Regions from separate parts of the Streptomyces sp. NPDC087859 genome, predicted to be linked through region 3. Evidence: riboswitches for the same ligand, from Rfam matches in the RefSeq annotation. Region 3 holds a riboswitch; each other region holds the start of a gene.
The links. A riboswitch is a leader RNA that binds a small molecule or an ion and turns the genes downstream of it on or off. The one in region 3 is predicted to bind S-adenosylmethionine.
Positions count from the first base shown of each region.

Region 1 (2,241 bases), on a different contig from region 3:
GGTGAGCCCCGTACCCGCCACCGCGTCCAGGGTCTTCAGTCCGTCGCCCGTGTTCAGCACAACGGTGGTCAGCGTCGGGTCCAGCAGGCCGTTCTCGATCAGCTTCTTGGTGACACCGACCGTCACACCGCCCGCGGTCTCCGCGAAGATGCCCTCGGTCCGCGCCAGCAGCTTGATCGCGTCCACGACCTGCTCGTCGTTGACGTCCTCCACCGCACCGCCGGTACGGCGCGCGATGTCCAGGACGTACGGCCCGTCCGCCGGGTTGCCGATGGCGAGGGACTTGGCGATGGTGTTCGGCTTCTGCGGCCGCACCACGTCGTGGCCCGCCTTGTAGGCGACGGAGACCGGCGAGCAGCCCTCGGCCTGGGCGCCGAAGATCCGGTACGGCCTGTCCTCGACGAGCCCGAGCTTGATCAGCTCCTGGAGCCCCTTGTCGATCTTCGTGAGCTGCGAGCCGGAGGCGATCGGCACGACCAGCTGGTCGGGGAGCCGCCAGCCGAGCTGCTCGCAGATCTCGTACGCCAGGGTCTTGGAGCCCTCGGCGTAGTAGGGCCGCAGGTTGACGTTGACGAAGCCCCAGCCCTCGCCGGCCGGGTCGCCGATCAGCTCGGAGCAGAAGCGGTTCACATCGTCGTAATTGCCCTCGATGCCGACGAGCTCGCCGCCGTAGATCGCGGCCATGACGATCTTGCCCTGCTCCAGGTCGTGCGGGATGAACACGCAGGAACGGAAGCCGGCGCGGGCGGCGGCGGCGCCGACGGCACCGGCCAGGTTGCCCGTGGAGGAGCAGGAGAGGGTGGTGAAGCCGAAGGCGCGCGCGGCCTCCAGGGCCTGGGCGACGACGCGGTCCTTGAAGGAGTGCGTCGGGTTGCCGGAGTCGTCCTTCACATACAGACCGCCGGTGACACCGAGTTCGCGGGCCAGGTTGTCGGCCTTGACGAGCTGGGTCCAGCCCGGGTTGATGTTGGGCTTGTCGGCCACGTCCGCGGGGACGGGCAGCAACGGCGCGTAGCGCCAGATGTTCGCGGGTCCCGCCTCGATCCGCTTGCGGAGCTCCTCGGTGTCGTAGGCCGAGAAGTCGTAGGCGATCTCGAGCGGGCCGAAACACTCCTCGCACGCGAAAACCGGGCCGAGGGGGACGCGGTGACCGCACTCGCGGCAGCTGAGCGCCGCGGCCGGGCCGAGGTCTACGGTGTTTTCGGTGGTGCTTGCAACAGTCTGCGCAGCCATGAGAGGCGAGGCCCTTTCTCCTCATCTTCCTCACGACGCATCTCGCCGTGAGACGGATTTGGCACCTTCCCGAGTCGGGAGCCTCGCTGGTGACGAGAAACCGACTGGAGGGTTGCCGGGGCTTCATCGGGCCGTATCCCTCTGCCCCTCTGGATGAGCGGTATGAAGTTGTGTGAACGGCGGGCCACCCTCGACATGCGATGGTCATCCGCGTTGTTCAAGACTGTAACCGACGACCAGGACAGTTGAGATAGTCGTCCGAACCGCGAGATGGATCACACGCTGATACGCATACTCGCCGAGAGAACGCAGAGGAGCCGCGCACTGTGCTGAACGAAGTCGAGCGCTGGCTGACCACCCGGTCCTGGTCCCTGACCGATCGCCCGCTCCACCAGCTCCTGGCCGCCAAGCAACGCACGAACCAGTCGGTCAGCGTCGTACTGCCCGCACTCAACGAGGAGGAGACGGTCGGTGACATCGTCTCCGTGATCCGTCACGACCTCATGCAGCAGGTCCCCCTCGTCGACGAGATAGTCGTCGTCGACTCGGGCTCCACCGACCGTACATCGCAGGTCGCCGCCGCGGCCGGGGCGACCGTCGTCCACCGCGACGACATCCTGCCCCGTCTCCCGGCGGTGCCCGGCAAGGGCGAGGTGCTGTGGCGCTCGCTCCTGGTGACCCGCGGTGACATCGTCTGCTTCATCGACGCCGACCTGAAGGAGTTCTCCTCCGACTTCGTCTCCGGGATCGTGGGCCCGCTGCTCACCGACCCCGGCGTCGACCTCGTCAAGGGCATGTACGACCGCCCGCTGGGCGGCGCGGCCGGCCAGGGCGGCCGGGTGACCGAGCTGATGGCCCGCCCGCTGCTGAACATGCACTGGCCCCAGCTGGCCGGCTTCGTCCAGCCGCTGGGCGGCGAGTACGCGGCCCGCCGCTCCCTGCTGGAACAGCTGCCGTTCCCGGTGGGCTACGGCGTCGAGCTCGGCATGCTGGTCGACGCCCTGCATC
Region 1 covers NZ_JBIUUU010000004.1:139,005-141,245, reverse strand. Annotated here, with positions in the region: gene thrC (threonine synthase) at 1-1,233, opposite strand, end outside; SAM riboswitch class I at 1,252-1,393, opposite strand; gene ACIOHP_RS10770 (glucosyl-3-phosphoglycerate synthase) at 1,560-2,241, shown strand, end outside.
Region 1: another riboswitch for S-adenosylmethionine. It lies ahead of thrC (threonine synthase); the one in region 3 lies ahead of ACIOHP_RS17655 (aminotransferase class V-fold PLP-dependent enzyme).

Region 2 (2,241 bases), on a different contig from region 3:
ATTTGCCCGGCGCAGGAGGGTGACCTGGCCGCCCTTGAGCGCCGCCTCGTTGGCCTTGCCGACGCTGCTGATCGCGTCCACCTGACCGGACTGGAGGCTTCCGGCCCGCACCCCCGCCTCGGGCACGACCTTGAACACCAGCTTGTCCAGGTAGGCCTCGCCCTTCTTGGACCACAGCGAGGAACCCCAGTCGTACCCGGTGCGCTTGGCCAGGGTGATCGACTGGTTCTGCACGTACTGCTTCAGCACGAACGGTCCCGACCCGACCACACCGTCACTGCACTTCTGCTGCGGAGTCTTCTTCACGCTCGCCGACGACTCGATGCCCAGCGAGTGGGTCGAAGTCGCCTGGAGGAACTGTGCGTTGGGCTCCTTGAAGGTCACCTTGACGGTCAGCGGGTCCACCGCGGCGGTGCTCTTGACGCTGCTCAGATAGCCCTGGGCGAGGACGCCCAACGCGCCGAGCTTCGGGACCGCGTCGAAGTTGTCCTTGACCACCTGCGCGGTCAGCTCGGAGCCGTCGCTGAAGGTGACACCCGAGCGCAGATGGAACGTGAACTCCGTCGCGTCGGCGTTGATGTCCCAGCTCTTGGCGAGCCACGGCACGATCTTGCCGGTCCCGGGGTCCTGGTCGGTGAGGGAGTCCACGGTCTGACGTACCGAGTAGATGCTTTCGTTGCTGCCGACCTGCTGCGGGTCCACGCAGCCGGCGTCGGAACCCACCGCGAAGGTCAAGGTGCCGCCGGACTGGGGCCGGCTGCTTCCGCTGTCCGAGCCGGTGCTGCCCGAGCCGCAGGCGGTCAGCAGAACACTGGTGGTCAGGAGGGCGGCGAGGGGCGCCCATCGGAAGGTTCTGAAATCCGGAAGTGCTGTCACGGAGGGGTATCTCCTACTGGTGTCACCAGGCAAGGGGGTGCCGTACCAGGCACGGCCGTGCATGGGTGTGCGGCCCCGGCCGGCATGACGCCGGTGGCGGGGGAGCGCTGTGCAGACAGGGACAGGCGGGCGACACCGGGAGCCGGTGGCCGGGAAGAGCGCGGGGAAGGCGGGCCGGTGGCGGAGGTCAGCCGGCCGCGGACGGGCTCGTCAGGCCTGACAGAGGCAGCTGGTCGAGCGCTTCAGATCGATATGGCGTCGACGCGCGAGGCGGGAGAACACCGTGGCGACGGCGAAGGAGGCGCTGAGTTCACCACCGTGCCGCATACCGGTCCTCCCCGTCTCCGGCCCCGGAGACGGGGCCACGCGCTTGCGGGAATCCTCGGTGATCCCGCCGGGCTTTCACCTGGAGCACCCCACCGCGCGGGAGGGTTGCCGGTCAGCAAGCCAGGGCTGGACGCTGACACTCAATGCCGATCGTGATCGTACGGAGCGGTCTTGTCGTACGTCAATGCCACCACCGGGCGCCCTGTTCGAGAAGGCGTCACCCTGAGCGTGGTCATCAGCCCCAATCAGTCCACGAGCGCCCGCACTTGGCGGTGGCCGGCCTCTCCGCGAGACCAGATGTGCGTCAGGCGACGCGGGTTCTCGCGGTCCCAGGTGTCGTGGTCCATGACGGCAACAGCGTCCGACAGCCGCCACCGCGAGGAACTCCATGAGGCCTGGGGGACTTCCACCAGGCCGTCGAGGAGTGCGATGGCCGCTGCCGCGAGCGTGCCCACGGGCCATGGCTTCCATGTCGCGACCGCGTCGGTGAGGGCATGCGATTCGATCAGATGCAGCAGGGACGGTGCTACGGGGAGGAAGGGACTGCTGCCGTCGACGTCGGTGCCCACGCTGCCGTCGGTGTGGATCAGGTCCCGGCACGGCTTCGACACCCGCTCGCCGGTCCATTCGAAGTACCAGCCGTCTCTTCCGGGGTCCTGCCATGCTCGCGTCTTCATGCCGAGGTGGTCGTACTCCCACCTGCGGACGGACTCGTACCGCTCCCCGGCCACCACCCGGCTACGGCGTACCTCGTACCGCAGGCCCGCGAACTTCTGCTCGAATCCCTCGCAGCGGATGAGGAGATCCAGCGGGGCGGGCACGAGCTTCCCCGCCTGATCGTGCACGTGCCAGAACTCCATCGGCAGCCCGAACCGGACGGGGTGCTCACGCCGGCCCGTGCGGCGAAGGAAATCCTGTGCGCGCGGCGAGAGCTCGGACGGGTCTTCCAGGATGTGCATGCTGAACTTCATTTCCCAGGCGGGTACGGCTGCCGGGCGAGGGAGCCGTCAGTTGAAAGCGTCGGTCATGCAGTCCCTC
Region 2 covers NZ_JBIUUU010000026.1:74,759-76,999, reverse strand. Annotated here, with positions in the region: gene ACIOHP_RS44020 (ABC transporter substrate-binding protein) at 1-876, opposite strand, end outside; SAM riboswitch class IV at 1,238-1,351, opposite strand; gene ACIOHP_RS44015 (hypothetical protein) at 1,449-2,162, opposite strand; gene ACIOHP_RS44010 (hypothetical protein) at 2,211-2,241, opposite strand, start outside.
Region 2: another riboswitch for S-adenosylmethionine. It lies ahead of ACIOHP_RS44020 (ABC transporter substrate-binding protein); the one in region 3 lies ahead of ACIOHP_RS17655 (aminotransferase class V-fold PLP-dependent enzyme).

Region 3 (2,241 bases):
CTCGTCCTCGGCGAGCGGTTCCTCCGACGTCCTGGAGAAGCTCGGCATCAACCTGGACCTGTCGCCCGCGCGGGTGGCCCAGGTGGTGGAGGAGGCCGGCATCACCTTCTGTTTCGCGGCCAGGTTCCACCCGTCGATGCGGTTCGTCGGCGGGGTCCGCCGGGACCTCGGGATCCCGACCTCGTTCAACCTGCTCGGCCCGCTGACCAACCCCGCGAGGGTCACCGCCTCGGCGGTCGGCTGCTTCGACACCCGGATGGCGGGGCTCATGGCCGGAGTGCTCGCCGAGCGCGGCTCCTCCGCGCTGGTCTTCCGCGGTGACGACGGTCTCGACGAGCTGACGACCACGGCCACTTCACGGGTGTGGGTCGTCCGCGACGGCAAGGTGCGCGAGGAGGCCTTCGACCCGCGGGACGTCGGTCTCGAACTGGTGCCGGTGGAGGCGCTGCGGGGCGCGGACGCCTCGTTCAACGCCGAGGTCGCCCGGCGTCTGCTGGACGGCGAGACCGGAGCGGTGCGGGACGCGGTCCTGCTCAACTCGGCCGCGGCGCTGGTGGCGTTCGCACCGACGGAGGCACCGCTCGTGGACCAGATCCGGGTCGGCATGGCGAAGGCGGCCGAGTCGATCGACTCCGGCGCGGCCAAGCGGACCCTGGAGCGCTGGGCGGCGGCCAGCAACGCCTGACGCCACCGGCTGTCGTCCCGCGATCCGGACACGGGTTGCGGGACGACGATCACATCGCGTACGTTCTTTGACCAGGTCATGAGTGACAGTCATGAGGCCCCGGCCGACTGTCCGGCAACCCTCCGTCCGTGGCGGGGTGCCCCGGGTGAAGACCAGGCCGTAGGCAGCGAGGTCTACGGCAAGCGCGGGCCCCTCTCGAATCCAGGGGTCCTGGTCGTTCGAGGGAGTCTTCCGTGAGCAAGCGAATGCGATAGGGCTGCCGAGCCCCGCCTCCGCGCACCCTTTTCCTCATCTCCGCATGCCCTGCTTCGGCATGCTCTCTCACGGGAGTTCCCCATGTCTGTCTCCACCGCTGCCGCCGCCCAGACCATTTGTGCCCCGCTGCCCGTTCTGGGAAGCGATGTCACCGTCCCGCTCGTCACCGGCGGCGAGGTCACCTACGCGGCCCTCGACTACGCGGCCAGCGCCCCCGCGCTTCAGCGCGTGTGGGACGACGTGGCGGCCTACGCCCCCTACTACGGCAGTGTCCACCGCGGCGCCGGCTACCTCTCCCAGCTGTCGACGGACCTCTTCGAGAACGCCCGTAAGACGATCTGTGAGTTCCTGGACTGCCGCGCCGACGACCAGCTGATCTTCACCCGCTCGACCACGGACTCCCTGAACCTCCTCGCCGCCGCCCTCCCCGCCGACTGCCAGGTCTTCGTCTTCGAGACCGAGCACCACGCGAGCCTGCTGCCCTGGCAGGACGCCCGCGTCACCTACCTCGACGCCCCGCGCACCCCGGCCCAGGCCGTCGAGACCCTGGAGAAGGCCCTGGCGGCCCGCGACCCCTACGGCCCGGCCCTGGTCTGCGTGACCGGCGCCTCCAACGTCACCGGCGAGCTGTGGCCGGTGCGTGAGCTGGCCGCCGCCGCCCACGCGCACGGCGCCCGGATCGTCCTGGACGCCGCCCAGCTGGCCCCCCACCACCCGGTCTCCGTGCGGGACCTGGACGTCGACTGGATCGCCTTCTCCGGCCACAAGCTGTACGCGCCCTTCGGCTCCGGTGTCCTCGCGGGCCGCGCCGACTGGCTCCAGGCCGCCGACCCCTACCTCGCCGGCGGCGGCGCCAGCCGCAAGGTCACCCGCCGTACGGACGGCGGCGTGGACGTCGAGTGGCACGAGACCGCGGCCCGCCACGAGGCCGGGTCCCCGAACGTGATCGGCGCCTACTCCATCGCCTCGGCCTGCAAGGCGCTCACCGAGGCCGGCTTCGACACCCTGGTCGCCCGTGAGCGGCACCTGATCGAGAAGGTGAAGGCCGGCCTCGCCGAGGTCCCGGAGGTCCGGATCCTCTCCCTCTTCGGGGACGACGCCCCGCGCGTCGGCGTCATCTCCTTCGTCGTCGAGGGCTGGAACAGCTCCCACTTCGCCGCCGCCCTCTCCGCCGAGTACGGCATCGGTGTCCGCGACGGCCTCTTCTGCGCCCACCCCCTCGTCCGCACCCTCCTCGGCAGCGACCCCCAGACCCAGGGCGAGTGCGGAGCCCCGGAGGCCGCGCCCGGCGAGAAGTCCCT
Region 3 covers NZ_JBIUUU010000006.1:504,369-506,609, reverse strand. Annotated here, with positions in the region: gene trpD (anthranilate phosphoribosyltransferase) at 1-685, shown strand, start outside; SAM riboswitch class IV at 760-876, shown strand; gene ACIOHP_RS17655 (aminotransferase class V-fold PLP-dependent enzyme) at 1,022-2,241, shown strand, end outside.